Regions from separate parts of the Spiribacter pallidus genome, predicted to be linked through region 1. Evidence: predicted binding sites of a transcription regulator. Region 1 holds the regulator's gene; the other holds the start of a gene.

Evidence for each region. Region 1 encodes sigma-54, which starts transcription at its own class of promoters, with help from an activator protein. Its sites were predicted from a motif close to TGGCANGNTNCNTGCTT; they were not measured.
Region 2: the regulator sigma-54 is predicted to act here: its motif matches at 2,881-2,897, upstream of exaC (acetaldehyde dehydrogenase ExaC).

Annotation. Positions count from the first base shown of each region.
Region 1 covers NZ_JBAKFM010000001.1:463,103-468,367, forward strand. Annotated here, with positions in the region: gene V6X73_RS02270 (KpsF/GutQ family sugar-phosphate isomerase) at 1-278, shown strand, start outside; gene lptC (LPS export ABC transporter periplasmic protein LptC) at 275-856, shown strand; gene lptA (lipopolysaccharide transport periplasmic protein LptA) at 900-1,358, shown strand; gene lptB (LPS export ABC transporter ATP-binding protein) at 1,355-2,086, shown strand; gene V6X73_RS02290 (RNA polymerase factor sigma-54) at 2,147-3,628, shown strand; gene hpf (ribosome hibernation-promoting factor, HPF/YfiA family) at 3,625-3,951, shown strand; gene rapZ (RNase adapter RapZ) at 3,980-4,852, shown strand; gene mgtE (magnesium transporter) at 4,902-5,265, shown strand, end outside.
Region 2 covers NZ_JBAKFM010000002.1:310,002-315,266, forward strand. Annotated here, with positions in the region: gene V6X73_RS04860 (pyridoxal phosphate-dependent aminotransferase) at 1-891, shown strand, start outside; gene V6X73_RS04865 (DUF779 domain-containing protein) at 888-1,241, opposite strand; gene exaC (acetaldehyde dehydrogenase ExaC) at 1,311-2,831, opposite strand; gene V6X73_RS04875 (sigma-54-dependent Fis family transcriptional regulator) at 3,036-4,898, shown strand; gene smc (chromosome segregation protein SMC) at 4,985-5,265, shown strand, end outside.

The DNA of each region.
Region 1 (5,265 bases):
GGATGACGGCGGTGACCGGCCCGGAGGGTGAGGTCATCGGTATTTTCACCGATGGCGACCTGCGTCGGGCGCTGGATAAAGCAGTGGATGTCCATACGACCACGGCCGAAGCGGTCATGACCGCGGCACCGCGGTGCATCCGCCGCGGCCTGCTGGCCGCCGAGGCCCTCGCCACCATGGAGCGCGACCGGATCAATGCTTTGTTGGTGGTGGATGAGCACGCCCGCCTTGTCGGGGCGTTGAACATGCACGACCTCCTGCGGGCGGGGGTGGTGTGAGACATTCGCCATGGTTGCGCCCCGAGCCTGGCCACTGGGCGGGTCTTCTGGCGGTTTTTGCCATTGCTGCGATCGCCCTCTGGCAATGGCAGGATCGCCCGTCGCCGGCCCCCGCCCGGGCACCGGACAGCGACCAGCTCGAGGCCTATGCCCGCGAAGTCCGGCTGCAGGCCAGCGACGAGAACGGAGCGGTCACCTGGCAGGTCGAGGCACCCACAGCGCGATACTTCGAGCGCCCCGCGCGCTGGGCGCTGGATACCCCGCGCTGGGTACTGGCAACCGCCGATGGCCCACCCTGGCGTGGGCGGTCACGGCTCGCCCGCAGCATGCTCGATACCGACCGGGTGGAAGTCATTGGCGATGTCATCATGCAGCGGATGCAACCAGCCGGGGTGACCCGGCTGGAGACGGCATACCTCAAGGTGCGCCCTGGCCGGTCCCAGGCCCGCACGCCGGCGGCGGTGTCGCTGCACGGCCCCGGGTATGATGTCGATGCGATCGGGGCCCGGCTGTGGCTGGATGAGGAAAGACTGGAGTTGCTCGATGATGTGGCAGGTCACTACCAACCCGCACGCTAGGCTGTCCCGATGGCGGGCGGGTTGGCTGATTCCGGGACTCGCGATGCTGCTCATTGCAGCCGCGAGCCCTGCCCAGCAACCCGTGCCCATCGATCTCAGCGCCGATCGCGCCGAAATCAATGACCAGCAGGGCACCGGGGTCTATCGGGGCAACGTCGTACTCATCCGCGGGCAGACCCGCTTGACCGGCTCGGTGATGCGCACCTTCACCGACGAGGCGCGACGGCTGCAGCGCGTCGAGATCGAGGGCTCGCCGGCGCGCTACCGCGCGTTGCAGCCAGAGGGGCCACCGCGCCGGGCCGAAGCCCCCCGGATGGAGTACTATGCCGCCGCACCGGAGCGGCTTGTGCTGCTCGGCGGCGGCCGCGTCTGGGAGGGCGAGAACTCGGTGACCGGCGAGGTCATCACCCATTACCCGGACAGCCAGCGCACCGTCGCCGACGGCGAAGACCAGGGACGGGTCAAGGTCCGCGTATTCCCTGAGGCGGGGGCGTCGCAATGAGCACCGGCCAACTCCAGGCCCATGGCCTGTGCAAGCGCTATCGGGGACGCAGCGTGGTCGACGATGTCTCCATTGGGCTGCGCAACGGTGAGATCGTTGGCCTGCTCGGCCCCAACGGCGCCGGCAAGACCACCAGCTTTTACATGATGGTCGGCCTGGTGCGGCCGGACCGGGGCCGAATCCACCTCGACGGACGGGACATCACCCGGGCGGCGATGCACGAGCGCGCCCGTGCCGGTGTCGGCTATCTGCCCCAGGAGGCCTCGGTGTTCCGGCGGTTATCCGTGCGCGACAACCTGCTGGCCGTGCTGGAGACCCGTGCCGATCTCAGCCGGGCCCGACAGCACGAACAGGCCGATTCGCTGATGGCCGAGTTCGGCGTCGGCCACCTGGCCGACCAGTCCGGGGTTAGCCTCTCCGGCGGTGAGCGACGGCGCGTCGAGATCGCCCGGGCGCTGGCCGCGGAACCACGCTTTATCCTGCTGGATGAACCCTTCGCCGGTGTGGACCCGATCTCGGTGGGGGATATCAAGGCGATCGTCCGTCACCTCTCCGAACGTGGGATCGGCGTGCTGATCACCGATCACAACGTCCGCGAGACCCTGGCGCTGGTGGACCGGGCCACCATCCTCAATGAAGGACAGGTCATCGTCGAAGGCGATGCCACTACGATTCTTGCCGACGAACAGGTCCGGGCAGTCTATCTGGGCGAAGACTTCACGCTGTAGTGGTGGCGATCAACGGCGCGCTGACGTTAGTCTGATCAGGCAATCGGATTCGGGAAGACGATGAAACACGCCCTTCAGCTTCGCACAAGTCAGCAGCTGGCCATGACGCCCCAGCTCCAGCAGGCGATCCGGCTTCTGCAGCTGCCGGCAGCGGAGCTCAACCTCGAAATCCGCGAGGCGCTCGAATCCAACATGATGCTCGAGCTCGAGGACGAGAGCGATGGCGATCCCGCTCCGTCCGAGGCGACGACGTCCGAGCCCGCGGTCACCGACCCCTCCGAGATGCCACTGGGGAGCAACGCCACCGATGCCGCGCGACTGGGCGAATCGCTGCCCGTGGACGAACGCTGGGACGAGCCCGTCACCTCGGCCGCGGTCAACGCCACCGAACCGACCGGCGGCCCCGATCCTCTGGAGAATCGCGCTGGCGACGAGCGCACTCTGCAGGCCCACCTTGACTGGCAGCTCGCCATTTCCAAGCTCAGCGCCCGGGATCGGCAGATCGCCGACACTCTGGTGGATGCCATCGACGAGCGCGGCCATCTGAGCGAACCACTCGAGTCGCTTCAACAGACCCTGGCCAGCGAGCTGCAGGCGGATGTCGACGAGGTCCGCGCGGTGCTCGCCTTCATCCAGCACCTGGATCCGGTGGGCATCGGGGCACAGGATGCCACCGAGGCACTGACCATTCAGGTGGACGCACTGCCGGCCGACACCCCGGGCCGGGAAGCCGCCCGGCGGGTGATCCAACAAGGGCTCGGCTGGCTAGCCGAGGGGCAGTATTGCACGCTAGAGAAACGCCTGGGGCTGGACGAGGCCGCTCTCGAGCAGGCCATCACGCTGATCCAGCAACTCGACCCCCACCCGGGCTCGGCGTTCTCGCAGCCCCGCACCGAGTACATCGTGCCGGACTGCTTCGTCCGACGGGTCAACGGCCGCTGGGAGGTCGAGATCAACCCCGAGGCCTCACCGGCACTGCGGGTGAACAGCTACTACGCAAGCCTGGTCCGACGGGGCGACAGCAGCGCCGATAACAGCCTGCTTCGACAGCACCTGCAAGAAGCGCGATGGCTGATCAAAAGCCTGCGTTCGCGGGCCGACACACTACAGCGGGTGGCGCAGACCATCGTCGAGCGTCAGCAAGCCTTCCTCGAGCAGGGCGAAGAGGCCATGCAGCCGCTGGTGCTGCGCGACGTGGCCGAGGCGGTGGAGATGCACGAATCGACCATCTCCCGCATCACCACCCACAAGTACATGCACACCCCCATGGGCACGCTCGAGTTCAAGCACTTCTTCTCCAGTCATGTCCCGACCGCCGATGGCGGCGAGTGCTCGGCGACGGCGATTCGTGCGCGGATACGCCGCCTGGTCGCGGCGGAAGACCCGACGCGGCCGCTGAGCGACGCACGTTTGACACAGACCCTGCAGGACGAGGGTATCCACGTTGCCCGGCGTACCGTTGCGAAATACCGCGAGGTCATGGGCATCGCTTCATCCACCGATCGCCGGCGACCGGCGCGACCCCAAAAGGAGAAATCATGAAAATCGATATCACCGGACAACATCTGGATATCACCGATGCGCTGCGGGGCTATGTGGAGGAAAAATTCCAGCGCCTCGAGCGGCATTTCGACAATGTCGTGGATGCCCATGTCATGCTCCGGGTCGAGAAAAACCGCCACCAGGCCGAAGCCACGCTGGCGCTCAGTGGTGCCCGTCTGTTTGCCGAAGCCACCGAGGACGAAATGTACGCCGCCATCGATGCGCTGATCGACAAACTCGACCGCCAGGTGGTTAAGCACAAGGAAAAGCGCAGCGACCACCACCGCGAAGACGGCCGGTTGGGCCCCAACCTGGAGTCGTGATCGACATGTCTGACCTCGAGCGAACCCCGTGGTGACCCCCGAGGGCTCGCCCCGGCGGCTGATTATCGTCAGTGGACTGTCCGGCTCGGGCAAGAGTGTCGCCCTGGCAACGCTCGAGGACAGCGGATTCTATTGCATCGACAACCTGCCGGTTGCCCTGCTCGAGGCCTTTGGCGGGCATATCGCGGCGACCGGCGGCGAGATGCAGTACGCCGTCGGCATCGATGCCCGCAACCGGCTCGAGGCCCTCGAGCGGATCCCGGATATCCTCGAGGGCCTGGGGCAACAGGGCCTGGCCGCGGAGATCGTCTTCCTTGATGCCGAAGACGCCACGCTGCTGAAACGCTTCTCCGAGACCCGCCGGCGTCATCCGCTGAGCAATGGCGACACCCCGCTGGCCGAAGCCATCATCGGCGAGCGCAAACTGCTCATGCCGGTGCAGGCGCGCGCCGACATGACCATCAACACCACCCATACCACGCTGCACGAGCTAAGGACGCTGATCCGTGATCGGCTCACCCACACGCCCACGCAGTTGTCGGTGCAGCTCATGTCGTTCGGCTACAAGCACGGTACCCCGACGGATGCCGACTTCGTCTTTGACAGCCGCTGCCTGCCCAATCCGCACTGGCAGCCCGAGCTGCGGCCGCACACCGGAAGGGACGAGCCAGTGCGTCGATTTCTCGCCGAAAGCCCGCTCGTTGAGCGATACAGTCGGCAACTCGCCGAGTTCATGGATGACTGGCTGCCGGTTTTCGAGCGTGAGAACCGCAGCTACCTCACCGTGGCAGTGGGCTGTACCGGTGGCCAGCACCGCTCGGTCTACCTCATCGAGGCCCTCGCCAACCACCTGCGACGGACGGATCTGACCGTCACCATCCGGCATCGGGAATTGCCTTGATGCCCGGACTGCCGGATCATCTCCCGGTATCCGTCGGGCGGGGTGATGCATGAGCGACGAGCGCGAACAAAAACAGGGTCGGGTTGCGGACACCGTCTCCGGTCTGCTCCAGGGCGGCACCGTCCCGGAGGCCCGGCGCATGCTCAACGCCCTCCACCCGGCAGAAATCGCCGATCTGCTCGAATCATTTCCGGTGGCCGAGCGCAAGCTGCTCTGGGAGCTGGTCGAGGAAGAAAACGGCGGTGAAGTGCTGTTGCAGGTCAATGACGAGGTCCGCAGCGGGCTGATCGAAGAGATGGATGAGGCCGAACTGCTGGCCGCCACCTCGGGCATGGACGTGGACGATCTGGCCGACTTCATGCAGGACCTGCCCAAGACACTGACCGGCGCCATTCTTCGGTCGATGGATAATC
Region 2 (5,265 bases), on a different contig from region 1:
CGCATCGTGATCACGCCCGGCGCCAGTGGCGCGCTGGTGGTCGCTCTTGCCATGCTTGCCGACCCCGGGCAAAACGTGTTGCTGCCCGATCCGGGGTATCCCTGCAATCGCAACTTCGTCGAGCTGGTCGATGCCCGGCCGCGAGCGGTCCGGGTGACGGCGGATACCGATTATCAGCTCACCGCCGGGCTGGCGCGGGCGGCGGCGGATCCCCGGACCGCCGCGATCATGGTCGGCTCGCCGGGCAACCCTACCGGGACGCTGGCGGGCGCCGCCGATCTGGCGGGGCTGGCGGCTTTTGCCGAGGAACGGGGGGTCGGGCTGATCGTCGATGAGATCTACCATGGCCTGCACTATGGTGACCCACCCGCTCAGGGCGTGGTTCATGCGCCGGGCAGCATCATCATCAACAGTTTTTCAAAGTATTTCGGCATGACCGGCTGGCGATTGGGCTGGATGGTCATGCCCGCCGAGTGGGTGCCGGTGGCGGAAAAACTCATGCAGAACCTATTCATCAGTGCATCGACCCCGGCCCAGCATGCCGCCCTGGCCTGCTTTGGCGATGAGGCCCGGGCGATATTCGAGTCACGACGCGCCGCGTTTCGCCAGCGGCGGGATTTTCTGCTGCCGGCCCTGCGGGAGCTGGGCTTTCACATCCCCGGCCACCCGGACGGCGCGTTCTATCTTTATGCCGATGTCTCGGGGCTGACCGATGACAGCGCCGAGCTGGCCGAGGCGTTGCTTGACCGGGCCGGGGTGGCGGCGACGCCCGGGCTCGATTTTGAGCAGACCGCCCCGGAGCGGCATATGCGTTTTGCCTACACGACCGCTATGGAACGGCTCGAAGCCGGTGTCGAGCGGATCGCGCAGCTGCTTCGCGCCGGCGGCTAGGCCTCGCCGGGGATGCCGCACACCTCGGATCGGGTCAAAAAGCGCTTACCCTCCGGCGCTTCCAGCGAAAAACCGGAGCCACGGCCGTTGACCACATCGATGATCAAGCGGGTGTGGGCCCAGAGCTCGTACTGGTCCCCGCCGATGTAGAATGGCTCGCCAGCGATATCCCCAAGATGGACATCCCGAGCGCCAATGCGGAACTCATCCCGCGGGTAGCACATCGGCGCGCTGCCGTCACAGCAGCCGCCGGATTGATGAAAAACCAGCGGTCCATGACGCTCGCGAAGTGATCGGACCAGCGCCTCGGCCTCGGGCGTGGCGCTCAGCTTTGGTTCGGAATCGCTCATTGTTCTGCCTCCGCGTTGTCAGAATCGGCCGGTGCCCGAGTCGGGCACCGGCCGTTGATGATGGGTGGCCTAGAACAGCCCCATCGGTGCCTGACTGTAGCTCACCAGCAGGTTCTTGGTCTGCTGATAGTGGGCCAGCATCATCAGGTGGTTCTCGCGGCCGATCCCCGAGTGCTTGTAGCCACCAAAGGCGGCGTGGGCCGGGTAGAGGTGATAGCAGTTGGTCCACACTCGACCGGCCTGGATGCCCCGGCCCATTCGATACATGGTGTGGGCGCTGCGGGACCAGACACCGGCCCCCAGGCCGTAGAGCGTGTCGTTGGAGATCGAAAGGGCATCATCCATGTCGCTGAAGTCGGTGACCGAGACCACCGGCCCGAAGATCTCTTCCTGGAATACGCGCATGCGGTTCTGGCCTTCGAAGACCGTCGGCTGCACGTAGTAGCCCCCGGCCAGGTCCCCTTCGGGTTTGAGCTGCTCGCCACCGGCCAGCACCTTGGCGCCTTCTTTTTTGCCGATATCCATGTAAGCAAGGATCTTCTCGAGCTGATCCTGCGAGGCCTGTGCGCCGACCATGGTGTCGGTATCCAGCGGGTTGCCGGTCTTGATGCGACCGACCCGGTCCAGGGCGGCATCCATGAAATCGGCGTAGAACGATTTCTGAACCAGGGCTCGGGACGGGCAGGTGCAGACCTCGCCCTGGTTGAGGGCAAACATTGCAAAGCCCTCGAGGCATTTCTCGCGGAAACCATCATCGGCGGCAAAGCAGTCATCAAAAAAGACATTGGGGGATTTGCCGCCCAGCTCGAGGGTGACCGGGATGAGATTCTCCGAGGCGTACTGCATGATCAGTCGCCCGGTGGTGGTCTCGCCAGTAAACGCCACCTTGGCGATGCGCGGGTTCGAGGCCAGGGCCTTGCCGGCCTCGGCGCCAAAGCCGTTGACGATATTGACCACGCCGGCCGGGAGCAGATCGGCAATCATCTCCATGAGCACAAGGATGCTGGCCGGCGTCTGCTCGGCGGGCTTGAGGACCACGCAGTTGCCGGCGGCGAGCGCCGGAGCCAGCTTCCAGGTCGCCATCAGGATGGGGAAGTTCCAGGGGATGATCTGCCCGACCACGCCCAGTGGTTCGTGGAAGTGGTAAGCCACGGTGTCGTCGTCGAGCTCGCCGACCGTCCCTTCCTGGGCGCGGATGACGCCGGCGAAGTAGCGGAAGTGGTCCACCGCCAAAGGCAGGTCGGCGGCCAGCGTTTCGCGGACCGGTTTGCCGTTTTCCCAGGCCTCGGCCACCGCCAGCTTTTCGAGATTCTCCTCGATGCGATCGGCAATGCGGTTGAGCACCACCGCCCGCTCAGCGACCGGGGTCTTGCCCCAGCTCGCTTTGGCCGCGTGGGCGGCGTCTAGGGCCATTTCGATGTCCGCGGCCTTCGACCGGGGAATGCTGCAGAAAGTCTGCCCGGTGACGGGCGTGGGGTTTTCGAAGTACTCGCCGTCGGCCGGGGCTTTCCAGTCCCCGCCGATGTAGTTCTCGTAGCGGGACTTAAAGCTGATGATGGCATCACTGCTGCCAGGTGCTGCGTAAATCATGGTTCTCCTCCATTGGGTTGTTATCGCGCCGGTGGCGCTCGCTTAGTAACAGCAAAATCCGTTCCAGGTTCGACGGATGGCTCGCAAACCCTTGCGTTACCGGGTTTTTCCGGGGATGCTCTGGGCAAAAGGTGGCCACAGAGCCGACCACGAACTGTCCCGATATCGGACAGGACTGTTGCGATATGCGACAGAGGAGGAGCCATGGATTCAACGCCGTTCATCGACCGGCGGGATCTCGTCGCCGTGCGCAACCGCTTGCTCGCCGGCGAGCAGCCCACGGGCGCCGCCGACGGGGTGGCCGGTTCGTGGCAGCGCTCGCGGCAGTTCGGACTGGCCGTCGACCGGACCGTCAGCGACGCGGTGATCGAGTCCGGCCCGCTCAATGCCCTGCGACAGCAAAACGAACGGCTGATCAGTTTTGCCCTGCCCGAGCTCGAAAACCTCTACCAGCAGATCGCCGGCACCGGTAGCGCCGTGTTACTGACCGATGTCAACGGCGTGATCCTCGAGCGCCAGGGCGATGCCGGTTTTCATCAGCGCAGTCAGCGGGTCGCGCTGTCACCTGGGGCCTGCTGGGGCGAGCAGGCCCGGGGGACCAATGCCATTGGCCTGGCCGTCGCCGAGGCGCGATGTGCCTCGGTCCACGGCCCCGAGCATTATCTCGAGTGCAATGCCTTTCTGACCTGCGCGGCTTCGCCCATCCACGCCCCGACCGGCGAGGTGCTGGGCGTTCTCGATGTCTCGGGCGATCAGCCGGCACGACAGCTGCACTCGCTGGGTTTGGTCCGCATGGGCGCTCGCATGATCGAAAACCGCATGCTCGAGGCGCACTTCGGCGAGGCGCTTTATGTCCACTTCCACGCGCGGCCGGAACTGCTCGGGACCCTGGGCGAGGGGATCGTGGTCTTCGACGATCACGGCCGGCTATGTGCCTTGAACGCCGTCGCCAGGGACTACTTTGCCGATGTGCCACACGGTGCGACCGTCGAGGCGCTTTTCCAGTGCACGCTCGACCATCTTTGTGCCCATCGCAGCGAGCCGTCCATGCTGCGCACCCGGGCGGGCATTACCGTGTGCGTGAAAACCGCTATGGCGCAGCCATCCCGTCGGGTGATGTCGTCATCGCCTCCGGCGGTTGATCAACACAGCGCCGGGCAACTGCACGCCGGCGATCCGAGCATTGAAAAACTGGCCGACCGGGCCCGGCGGGTGTTCCACCGCGGGATTCCGGTGTTGATCGAAGGCGAGACGGGCACCGGCAAAGAGCTCATGGCGCGCTTTCTCCACGACAACGGCCCGCGCTCCGACGGGCCGCTGGTCACGGTCAACTGCGCGGCGATCCCCGAGACCCTCGCCGAGTCCGAGCTCTTCGGGCATGTCCCCGGCGCCTTTACCGGTGCGAACCCCAAGGGCGCTACCGGCCGGGTGCGCGACGCCCACGGCGGGACGCTGTTTCTTGACGAGATCGGCGATATGCCTTTGGCCCTGCAGACCCGTTTGCTGCGGGTGTTGCAGGAGAAAACGGTATTGCCGGTGGGCGGGCAGCAGCCCGTGGCCGTGGACTTTGCGGTGATCAGCGCCACCAATCAGGATCTGAGCCAACGGGTCGAGGCCGGAGAATTCCGGGCCGATCTCTACTACCGTCTGTGCGGGTTGCGGATCGGGTTGCCGCGCCTTGCCCAGCGCAGCGATCGGGAGGGGTTGATCACGCGGTCGCTGGAGCGATGCGACCCGAGCGCGAGCATTGCCCCCGCGGCCTGGGAGCGGCTGCTGGCCTATCACTGGCCGGGCAACTTGCGTGAGATGGAAAACGTCATCTCCACCGCCGTGGCCCTGCGTGAGCCCGGACACCCCATCGCGCTCGAGGACCTGCCGTCGGCCATTGCCAAGGGGACCGGCCCGGCCGGACCGTTGGCGGCGGGCGAGGGGCAGTCACTGAAGGCCGCCGAGGCGCAGCACATGCAGTCGGTGCTCGAAAGCCACCGTGGCAACATCAGCGCCGCGGCTCGGGCACTGGGCGTCAGTCGCAGCACGCTCTACCGCCGACTGGGCTCGAGGGGCTAGACGCGCGGGCCATCGGTGAGCCGTTCCAAGTTGGCGTTAAACCCGGTATTTTTGCGGTTCTACCGATGCCGTGAAATGCAGCGCCAATGCGTCTTAGCAAAATCCGTCTGACCGGGTTCAAGTCGTTTGTTGATGCGACGCCGGTGCCGTTTCCCGGCGGGATCACCGTCATCGTCGGGCCCAATGGTTGCGGCAAATCCAACATTATCGATGCCGTGCGCTGGGTGATGGGCGAGAGCTCGGCCAAACACCTGCGTGGTGGCTCGATGGCCGATGTGATCTTCAGCGGCTCGGGCAACCGCAAACCGGTGGGTCAGGCGAGCATCGAGCTTTTCTTTGACAACAGCGATGGCAGCCTGGGCGGGCA